DNA from 3 places in the Salinivibrio sp. MA351 genome. Region 3 is predicted to be linked to each of the others. Evidence: predicted binding sites of a transcription regulator. Region 3 holds the regulator's gene; each other region holds the start of a gene.

Region 1 (3,286 bases), on a different contig from region 3:
ATCGACGTAAATCGTCCCAATAATGAGATGGAAACCCGTATTGCGAGGCATTCTGGCCGCACAGACTAACGGGTGTGGTCGGATGAATGCGTTTGAGTCGGCCAGCGAATTTAAGTAGCATGCGGCCTCTTGTTGTTGTTGGAATGAAGTAAAATGACCACTGAGTTGTTTAAAGAATTTACCTTTGAGGCGGCACACCATTTACCGAATGTGCCAGAAGGCCATAAATGTGGGCGTTTACATGGGCATTCATTTACGGTGCGTTTGTATGTAGAAGGCGACGTTGATCCGTATACGGGGTGGGTGATCGACTTTTCCGAAATAAAAGCGGCTTTCAAACCGATTTATCAGCGCCTGGATCACTACTATCTCAATGACATTGAAGGGCTAGAAAATCCAACCAGTGAAGTGCTAGCACACTGGATTTGGCAACAGGTAAAACCGAATCTGCCTCTGTTAAGCCAGGTCATGGTGAAAGAAACTTGTACCGCAGGTTGCACTTATCGAGGTGAGTAACGAAACTCGACGTGAGTAACAATACTCGAGGTAAATAAGAAGCAGTCGAGAGAAATAAAAAAACGCCGAGTAGCAGTGTCCAGCTTTATGAGGTCACTTCAGTACTCGGCGTTTTTTGTCGCTTTTCGACGTGTGCTTTGCTCCATGACGGCGCGATTTATCTTGCCACCGTCCTCGTCATCGTCACTTAGGCGATATTCAAATACTTGTGTGTTTGCACGGATAAACGCCAGCCGCGCGCAATGCAGGTGTCGATGCAAAGTTTGGTTGCACGTGGCTTTTGGCTTACCGGCTGCAGCGCAATGGTTGCACCAGGAGAGGCTGGGCAGGTCTCAAGCAGAGTCTCTAATTGTGTAATGTCCTTTTCTGTCCCCACCGGATGTTTTATCTCATTGGCTCGCGCCATCGCACTGGCGAGAACGGGCAATTTACCGCGCATATTGATTTTGGGCGACACCGTTACCCAGGTGGCTTGGCTCGCATAGACCGTATAGGTGCCACTGGTTTCAATTTGGCATTGGCATCCAGCCTCTTCCAAGGCTTCCGTTAAAGGTACCAAATCATAAAGACAGGGTTCGCCCCCGGTAATCACGATATGCTTAGCGTGATAGCGTTGCGTGATTTCAGTGACGATATCTTCGGCTCCTAGCCAGCACCAAGTCGGTGAATCCTCTGACTTATCAATAATAAAGATCTTATCTTGCTGATCCTTATCATCCGTTTCCCAGGTTTGCTTAGTATCGCACCAGGCACATCCTACTGGACATCCTTGCAAGCGGACAAAAACCGACGGAACCCCTGTGAAGGTGCCTTCGCCCTGGATCGTTTCAAATATCTCGTTGACTCGGTACATGGTGATTAATAGCGATAGAATATGAGCTCCGCATTATGCCAACGAATAAGTTTGAGATCTTGTTTTTTAGCCCGCGATCAGAGGATGAACAGCGTTACTGTTTAGACAGGTTTTGTGAGTTTGTACGCGATTTCAAAGATACAAAGTGACAAATGTCACGTGCTAGCGGCCAATTGCTTCACAATTAGTTCGCGAAGTAAAAAAATTCACCTAAATAGGCGGTGTCAGGGTTTATCGCCACAGCCACGTAGTAATAGGAAAGGGCATGATTATTGGGCAGCCGGGACATATCGATCATATTAAGCGCAAAAATGCGGGCACGATTTATAACTTAATCGACCGTTTTGAGCCTATTTCGCGGATCGAACTCTCGAAACGCAGCCAACTGGCGCCTGCCAGTATCACCAAAATTGTGCGCGAACTGATGGACGCTCACCTTGTAAAAGAAGCGCCGATCCAAGAAACGAGCATGCGCGGGCGTCCAGCTGTAGGGCTGATGCTGGATAACGAAGGCTGGCAATTTTTGTCCATGCGTCTAGGAAGAGGTTATCTCACTCTTGCGCTGCATTCGCTAAGCAGTGAAATTTTGATTCAAGAACGGCATGAATTAACGGTGGTGGCGCAAAGTGCATTACTCACCACCGTGGTCGATCATGTCAACGCGTTTTTCTCTCGTCACCAACAAACGGTGGATCGTGTCACCAGTATTGCGATTTCGCTACCGGGCTTGGTAAATAGTGCCCAAGGCACCGTGATTCAAATGCCGCACTTCGAGGTCGACCATATGCCTCTAGGGCCTGTATTACATCGAGAGACCGGTTTGCCGGTATTTGTGGGGAACGACACCCGTTCTTGGGCACTAGCGGAAAAGTTGTTTGGTAACGCGAAAGAAGCAGACAGCGCCGTTCTGGTCGCGGTTCACAGCGGCGTTGGGGCCGGTATTGTGCTCGAGGGCAAAGTGCTTCAAGGGCGGATCGGTAACGTTGGCGAGTTAGGTCATATTCAAATTAAGCCCTTTGGTAAGCGGTGTTTTTGCGGTAATTATGGCTGTTTGGAAACGGTCGCAAGCCTGTCCGCGATCTATGAGCAGGTGGAGACATTGCTCAATGAAGGGCATCCGAGTTGCTTGCGCGACCAACCCCTCACGATAGAGGCTATATGCGATGCAGCGGTGTCAGGCGATGGTTTGGCCCACCAAGTGATCACCGAGCTGGGGCATCACTTGGGAACCGCCATAGCGATTGTGGTGAATTTATTTAACCCAGAAAAAATATTATTTGGTGGCGAATTCAATCGCGCTAAATCGGTGTTGTATCCTGCGATCATGGAATGTTTAAAAACGCAGACGATTCCGCTGTATAGCAAGTACCTAGTCTTGGAAGAAAGCTATTTTTATACCCAAGCGACGATGCCTGGGGCGGCGATGGTAAAGCAGGCGATGTATGATGGCAATTTGCTGATGAAAGTGCTGGAGGGCTAATCGTTGCCTTGGTTGACAATTAAAAAGCGGTTAAAGAAAAAGCAGGTGTTGATGCACCTGCTTTTTTTTGATCTTGGCTAAGGGCGTTGGTTAGCTGTTTTTACGCTCTTCACCCAAGCATGCCGCCGCGGTAAATACTACGTCGGTTGAGCTATTCAGGCCCGTTTCGGCAGAGTCTTGTAAAACACCGATAGTAAAGCCAATCCCAACCACTTGCATGGCAATCTCTTGTGGAATACCAAACAAATTACACGCGAGTGGGATCAACAATAGGGAGCCGCCAGCAACCCCCGACGCGCCGCACGCGGATACCGCGGCCACCACACTCAACAGCACAGCCGTGGCGATATCCACTTGGATACCGAGTGTATGAACAGCAGCCAGGGTTAATACGGTAATGGTGATCGCCGCGCCTCCCATATTGATGGTGGCACCGA
Region 2 (3,286 bases), on a different contig from region 3:
TCCACCATGCCATTGCAGATGACGGCAGTGTCCAGTCAGGCACGGCCAAGAGTAGATTAAATGGGGTGATCAACAAAAGGAGGTAAACGACCATCGTGGTCGGTGGATCGTAGGCTGATAACCGTTTCACCATTAATGAATAGGTCGCCCAAAAGAAAGCGGCGCCTATCGGCAGTAACGTTGCCCATGTAAAACCATTTGACCAAGGTTCTAGGATAATCATCGCGCCACAAAAACCCGCAAGTGTGGCCAAGCTACGTGCAATACCAACCCGTTCACGAAGAAATAGCCCCGATCCTATGGTTGCAAACAGCGGTGATGTCATTAGTAGGGCTATGCCTTGCCAAATGGGAACCGGATAAGCGAGCGCCCATAGCCAAAGTTGGATCCCAATAACAGAAATAAACACCCGCAAACAATGTTGCCCAAGGTGCTGGGTTTTTAAAGATTGACGAATCCCCAGTTGCTTTAACCAGGGGATCATGGCCACTAAGGCAATGGCATATTGAATAAAAGCAACGGTCGTCGAAGGCAAGCCCAACTTGAAGCTAACATATTGAGAAAGGCTGTTGACTAATGCGAAGCATAAGCCTGCAGTGAGCATCCAGGCCGCGCCTTGGAGGGGATGATGAACTTGTTTCATTACCGTGACAATCCGAAAAAAGACGTACGGATAGTAGCGCAAATTAGGCCTCAGAGCGATCAGAAATCCCCGCTGAGGCCAAGCGTATCATGTGGTTAAGTTGAAAGGGTCGAATAGACGAAAGGAATATCAGGATCCATCGCGTCCAATGTGGCTTGGGTATCGGTCAGATGGCTCACCGTACTGTTTGTCATCTCGGCCAGCGCCACCGACCGAATGTCGTCCCAGTGATAGCCGGCCATATTGGTCGCAATGAGCGCCACTTGAAGCGGGGGTAAACTCGGGTTAAACGCTGCATTTTCGGCATACATCCCAGAGAAAACCGCCCCATCAGATGTTTCAACGGCCACGCCGCTGTAGTTACCCGAATACGGTGCATGACTTCGGTTCGCCGCATCGGCGGCAGCTTTGAGTAGTGGAATATCAATATCGTCTGTGGGTAACTGGTGTGGCGCGTCAGTTAATAAACGTGATTCAACCCCTAAATCGGCAGGACCAAAGGAATCAGGTAAATACGCATGTAACGGTTTGGGATCCGTTTTTGGTAGCTGAATGGTGAGTGATTCTGCACCGTTTAGCTCATTCATAAACTGACGGCAATGACCACATGGGCTGTAGTTGATCGTGATATCGGTTAAGCGAGTTGCCCCTTTGGTCCACGCATGGGCAATCGCGCATTGCTCGGCGTGAATGGTTTGGCCTAGTTGCACCCCTGTGAACTCAATATTGGCTCCCAAGTATAGGGTGCCATCTTCGCCACGAACGATGGCGCCAACGTTAAACGTTGATATCGGAGTCACCGCATAAGCCGCCGCTATTGGCAATAGAGTAAGACGCAATGCGGCGCCAGATAGGCCACTTTCGGCTTCCATTTGCGCCACTTGCTCTGGTGAAAATGTCGCACCAAAGTGTGTGTCAGTTATCCAATCAGAGACAACGCGTTGTAATGCGTCGGGCAATTGTGTCAGTGCATCGGTTAGTGCAGTTCGCATAGCATCACTTCTTAGTCATTAACGGAGGCTCAGTGTAGGGAAGCACTCCTGATAATTATGTGATTAAAGTCACGCATGATATGCAAAACTGATTTCGTTGCTGAAAGTTAGAGTGACATCAATGTTTTTTCGCCTTCTAATTTTGCCAACGCTAACGCTGCAAAAGCCAATGTTGCCAGCGCGAAGGTCACCGGATCCACGATCATTAGAGATAAGACAAAGTCAGATAAAACATCAACGATCTGAGCTCACAACGCGAATAGTGTGAGTGTGAGCTCGAAAGTACTCGGATTTCGCGTCGACGAACAGCTACTGCGTTAATAACGCAGTAATGCCAATAATGAGGCTTGCGGTCGCAATCAACACAATAAGCGGTTTTGTAATGCTAAAAGAGGGATCCCCTAATGCCGGTGATTGCGTTGCCGGAGGTGGGGTGAGATCAGGTTGATTTTCCGCCGGTGTGGTTGGCCGTTGCGCAAAGGTTTGTTGGGGTAAAGCAACACGAAAACCAAACTCGCCAACCACGTCAAAGGGCAAGCACTTTTTACCGTTGCGGTAAGACTTAGCCATGAGCGAAGTGACCACACTTTGGTGTTGTGCAAAAGAACTGTCGGGTAATGCGACTTGTTTAAACAAGGTGCGACTTGACAACACCTCGCCTGCGTAATAACAAAGCATTTCGAGCATTCGTGATTCTTCATACGACAAAACCGTGATTGCCTGATCCGTCCAATACAGTGTGCGACTCTCTGGCTCAAAATCTACTTCAGGAAAACGGTAACAGCGTGTATTTACTTTTGTTGTCATCATCAAGCCCACTCCAAACGACAGCTTTTATAAAAGTGTGGACTTAAATCACAGAACTGCAACTCGTTAGCATGTCTTTTTTGGGTCTAGTTATGCAGGCATAATGTTGAATTTTCTGATTTTATAAGGAATAACAATAGATTAAAAAAAGCACAACCGCTATGGCGCCATAACGGTTGTTGAACCTATCGAAAAACACGACATCGTATCTCGAGGCTAACCGACTAATGATTCGACGTAATGGTAGACCGCTTTCAAGATACGGACCTTGTGCTCATCCGCCTGATGATGATCCGCAAGTTGCTGTAGGTTGTCCATGTACGTGGGAAGGTGTGTTTCAAAATAATCGCGGCGGTGCATAAACCATTGTTTTTGTTCATCGTCAGTAAGTGTCCACGGATAGTTGCGGGCACGATAACGAAACAACAGAGGTTTGATGCGCCAATCGTCGACACTCAAGTCAATCCCGGCAAGGTTTTCTGGATCTTGCGCGCGGATAATGTCCATCGCGCTGCGATCACTTTTTGAAAAAAAGCCAGCATACAGTGCGTTATCAACATCTTGATTGTCAAAGGGCTTGGATTGCGCGAAGACAGCCACCAGCTTCTCTCGGATTTCGGGCGCCGCCTTTAGTGCTTTAAGATGTTGAAGACATGCTTCTCTATCCACGCCAAGACGCGCGGCATCGTCAGGACGAAGTACTTTGGCATCGGCTAAGACCGGACATTTATTGATATGGATAAGCTTTAATGGTGCCGGCAATTGGTCGTCACTCAATGCTTGACGAGGAGTATATAAACGCTCACGGAGGGCATCGGCATCAAGCGCGAATAAAGGTGAAGGA
Region 3 (3,286 bases):
GTGCCTCACTGGTTAGCCTCACGCCTTTGCTCGTCCCGTTAAAAAGGGACGAGCAAAGCAAAAAAGACCGACGCACATTGATCTACTGCATTGTGTTGAATGATTGGGTAAAATGCGAGCTGATTCACAATATCAGCATCAAGCACCCTAACGTCTCAGCCATAAATCAACAAAAGGTGATGTAGTATGATGGTTCCTTGGCAATCGGTCCCTGAGGAAACACTGACTCGTTTAATCGAGCACTTTGTGTTACGGGAAGGAACCGATTATGGTGAGCAGGAAGTCAGCTTTGCACAAAAAGTGGCGGATGTTCGCCAACAACTGCAATCCGGCGACGCCGTGATTGTGTATTCTGAGTTGCACGAGACAGTGGATATTCGTCGTAAAGAAGCACTCAGATCTTAGCATCGCTGTACGCAATAAACAGCGATACACATTCAGACTGAATGACAGGGCGCGTCATGTCGGCTAAACATCCAATCATCGCGGTCACCGGCTCTTCAGGAGCAGGGACCACCACCACGTCCGAAGCATTCCGTAAGATGTTCCAGATGATGAACATCAAAGCGGCGTGGCTAGAAGGGGACAGTTTCCATCGCTTTACGCGACCGGAAATGGACGTCGAGATCCGTAAAGCACGTGAGCAAGGACGGCACATTAGTTACTTTGGCCCCACCGCCAATGATTTTCCGCGATTAGAGCAGTTTTTCCGTGAGTACGGTGAACTCGGCACAGGCAAATATCGCCGCTACTTGCATACCTTTGATGAAGCGGTGCCCTACAATCAAATGCCAGGGACCTTCACACCATGGCAGGATTTACCCGACAATACCAACGTACTATTTTACGAAGGCTTGCACGGCGGTGTGGTTGATGGTGAGGTCAATGTCGCCCAACATGTCGACCTATTGATTGGTATGGTCCCAATCGTCAACCTTGAGTGGATTCAGAAGTTTGTCCGCGATACCCGCGATAGGGGCCACTCACGCGAAGCGGTCACCGACTCGATTGTGCGGTCGATGGACGATTATTTGCATTATATTACGCCGCAATTCTCACGCACTCACATTAACTTTCAACGGGTGCCGACGGTCGATACCTCCAACCCACTGAACGCCAAAGGCATTCCTTCGTTGGATGAGAGCTTTGTGGTGATCCGCTTTCGAGGGATGAAAAACGTCGACTTCCCTTATCTGCTGCAAATGATCACGGGGTCTTTTATGTCACGGCATAATACACTCGTCGTGCCAGGCGGTAAGATGGGCTTTGCGATGGAACTTATCATCCGTCCATTGATTCAGCAGCTAATCGAAAAAGGCAAGATTGGCTAGGGCGTAGCGCATCTATCGTGTATTACTTCTCAAGCCGTGATCTTAGCCACGTTTTTGCCAGATTTTTAGGCGGTTGGCCTAGATCAAAATCAAGAAATTGCTAACAAAAAAAGATACACTCTTGTTAACATACAGTGAGCTTGTAGCCCGCGCCCAGACTTCGTATTCTGTGCATAGATCTGGTGGGTTACCCCTCAGACAAAGATAGGACGTTGTTGCCGGGCAACACATGCAGAGGAAATAAGTTATATGGTTCCAGGAAAACCTCAAACAGACCCTACACTCGAGTGGTTCCTTTCACATTGTCACATCCACAAGTATCCGTCTAAAAGCACGCTGATTCATGCAGGCGAAAAAGCGGAGACCTTGTATTACATCGTGAAAGGGTCTGTCGCCGTTCTAATCAAAGATGAAGAAGGCAAGGAAATGATCCTGTCTTATCTTAACCAAGGTGATTTCATCGGTGAGCTAGGCCTTTTCGAAGATGATCAGGAGCGTACCGCTTGGGTTCGGGCTAAGTCTCCTTGTGAAGTGGCAGAAATCTCATTCAAAAAGTTCCGCCAACTGATCCAGGTTAACCCCGATATATTGATGCGTTTGTCCTCACAAATGGCGCGCCGTTTGCAAGTGACCAGCCAAAAAGTGGGGGATCTTGCCTTCCTGGACGTCACGGGCCGTATTGCGCAAACCTTGTTGAATTTAGCGAAGCAACCCGATGCCATGACGCACCCTGATGGCATGCAAATTAAGATCACACGTCAAGAAATTGGCCAAATCGTTGGCTGCTCGCGTGAAACCGTGGGACGTATTCTTAAAATGCTGGAAGAGCAAAATCTTATTTCAGCCCATGGTAAAACCATCGTGGTATACGGTACCCGCTAATCACAGCGCTCTCTGTATTCCCAACCGACGCCCTGGCGTCGGTTTTTCTTTTTAAAACAAAAAAAAGGAAGAGCGAACTCTTCCTTAACCGTTTAGGCCTCGTTATATCCACTATTTGTTAGTGCGTGCTCTCAAAAATTTTATCCGCTGAAGCGGCAACAAACCCCTGGTACAACTCACCGTTGGGCAACACATAACGCTTAGCAAACTCATAAAACCCACCTGGAATGGTTTGCGTGCCATCAGAGAAAACAACAGGGACACGGTCAGCCATGGTGGAGGATTGCTCCAGATAAACGGATGCGTCCCCTTTTACTTCCCCACCCGCTTCGTTAATTGCAAAGCCATTGTCTCGCAGCTTTTGATTAACCGATTGGCAATGATCATGAGCCTTTAACTGATTGACACTCACTGTGAAATGATTCGCGCCATAACCGTGCGCGGCTACCCAGGACGCGTATTCACTCTCCTCAGCAAGCGCTTGATAGGTGGCGCTATCGATGTCCCAAAGCCGCCCCTGATGAAGAAAATCGCTCCCTGTTAGTGACGACGCATCGACTTGTGCCACCAGCTTGTGAACAATGGCTTGCAGCGCAGGCGAGCATTGCTCGACCATCAATTCACTGATAAACACTTTCGGCATCAAAGGATCGGGGTGCTCGAAATGGCAGGCATTGAGCTTTTTCGCTTCAAAGGTATAGTCCCCTTTTTGCTGATAGCCTAGCGCCAGGAAGGGGCGCGCCAAGACCTCAAGCCCAACCTTGGGCAAACCAAATGTCCGCAAGGCAATATGATCATTGATTAAAGGCTGCCCTTCTTCGAGCAAGGCATGTACCTGATGTGCCGATGGGCAAAGACGGTTAATATAGTCTTGCCATAATTTATCGAATAACGCTTGGCCACTGTCCATGTTGGTCTCCTTAATCTTGTTGAGTCGGAATACCGGGGGCGAACGTCTCAGGCAGTACCACCTGATCCCCTTCCATTGATGCCATGGGATAAGCGCAATAATCGGCGGCATAGTAAGCGCTTGGACGTAAATTACCCGACGCACCTGGCCCGCCAAATGGCGC

Evidence for each region. The regulator CRP, encoded in region 3, controls carbon source genes, mostly activating them, when cyclic AMP is high. The targets are predictions, from matches to a motif close to TGTGANNNNNNTCACA.
Region 1: queE (7-carboxy-7-deazaguanine synthase QueE) is a predicted target of CRP. The motif match lies at 1,514-1,529, and genes of this name have one in related genera.
Region 2: cdd (cytidine deaminase) is a predicted target of CRP. The motif match lies at 1,694-1,709, and genes of this name have one in related genera.

Annotation. Positions count from the first base shown of each region.
Region 1 is NZ_MUFG01000002.1:29,912-33,197, reverse strand. Features, by position in the region: gene queD (6-carboxytetrahydropterin synthase QueD) at 154-516, shown strand; gene queE (7-carboxy-7-deazaguanine synthase QueE) at 704-1,369, opposite strand; gene BZG78_RS01515 (ROK family transcriptional regulator) at 1,635-2,849, shown strand; gene sstT (serine/threonine transporter SstT) at 2,940-3,286, opposite strand, start outside.
Region 2 is NZ_MUFG01000010.1:75,133-78,418, forward strand. Features, by position in the region: gene BZG78_RS07410 (DMT family transporter) at 1-643, opposite strand, end outside; gene cdd (cytidine deaminase) at 739-1,635, opposite strand; gene BZG78_RS07420 (hypothetical protein) at 1,945-2,445, opposite strand; gene sbcB (exodeoxyribonuclease I) at 2,659-3,286, opposite strand, start outside.
Region 3 is NZ_MUFG01000003.1:30,954-34,239, forward strand. Features, by position in the region: gene BZG78_RS02640 (hydrolase) at 1-42, shown strand, start outside; gene BZG78_RS02645 (YheU family protein) at 187-405, shown strand; gene BZG78_RS02650 (phosphoribulokinase) at 462-1,331, shown strand; gene crp (cAMP-activated global transcriptional regulator CRP) at 1,581-2,213, shown strand; gene BZG78_RS02660 (DUF1338 domain-containing protein) at 2,332-3,123, opposite strand; gene astD (succinylglutamate-semialdehyde dehydrogenase) at 3,134-3,286, opposite strand, start outside.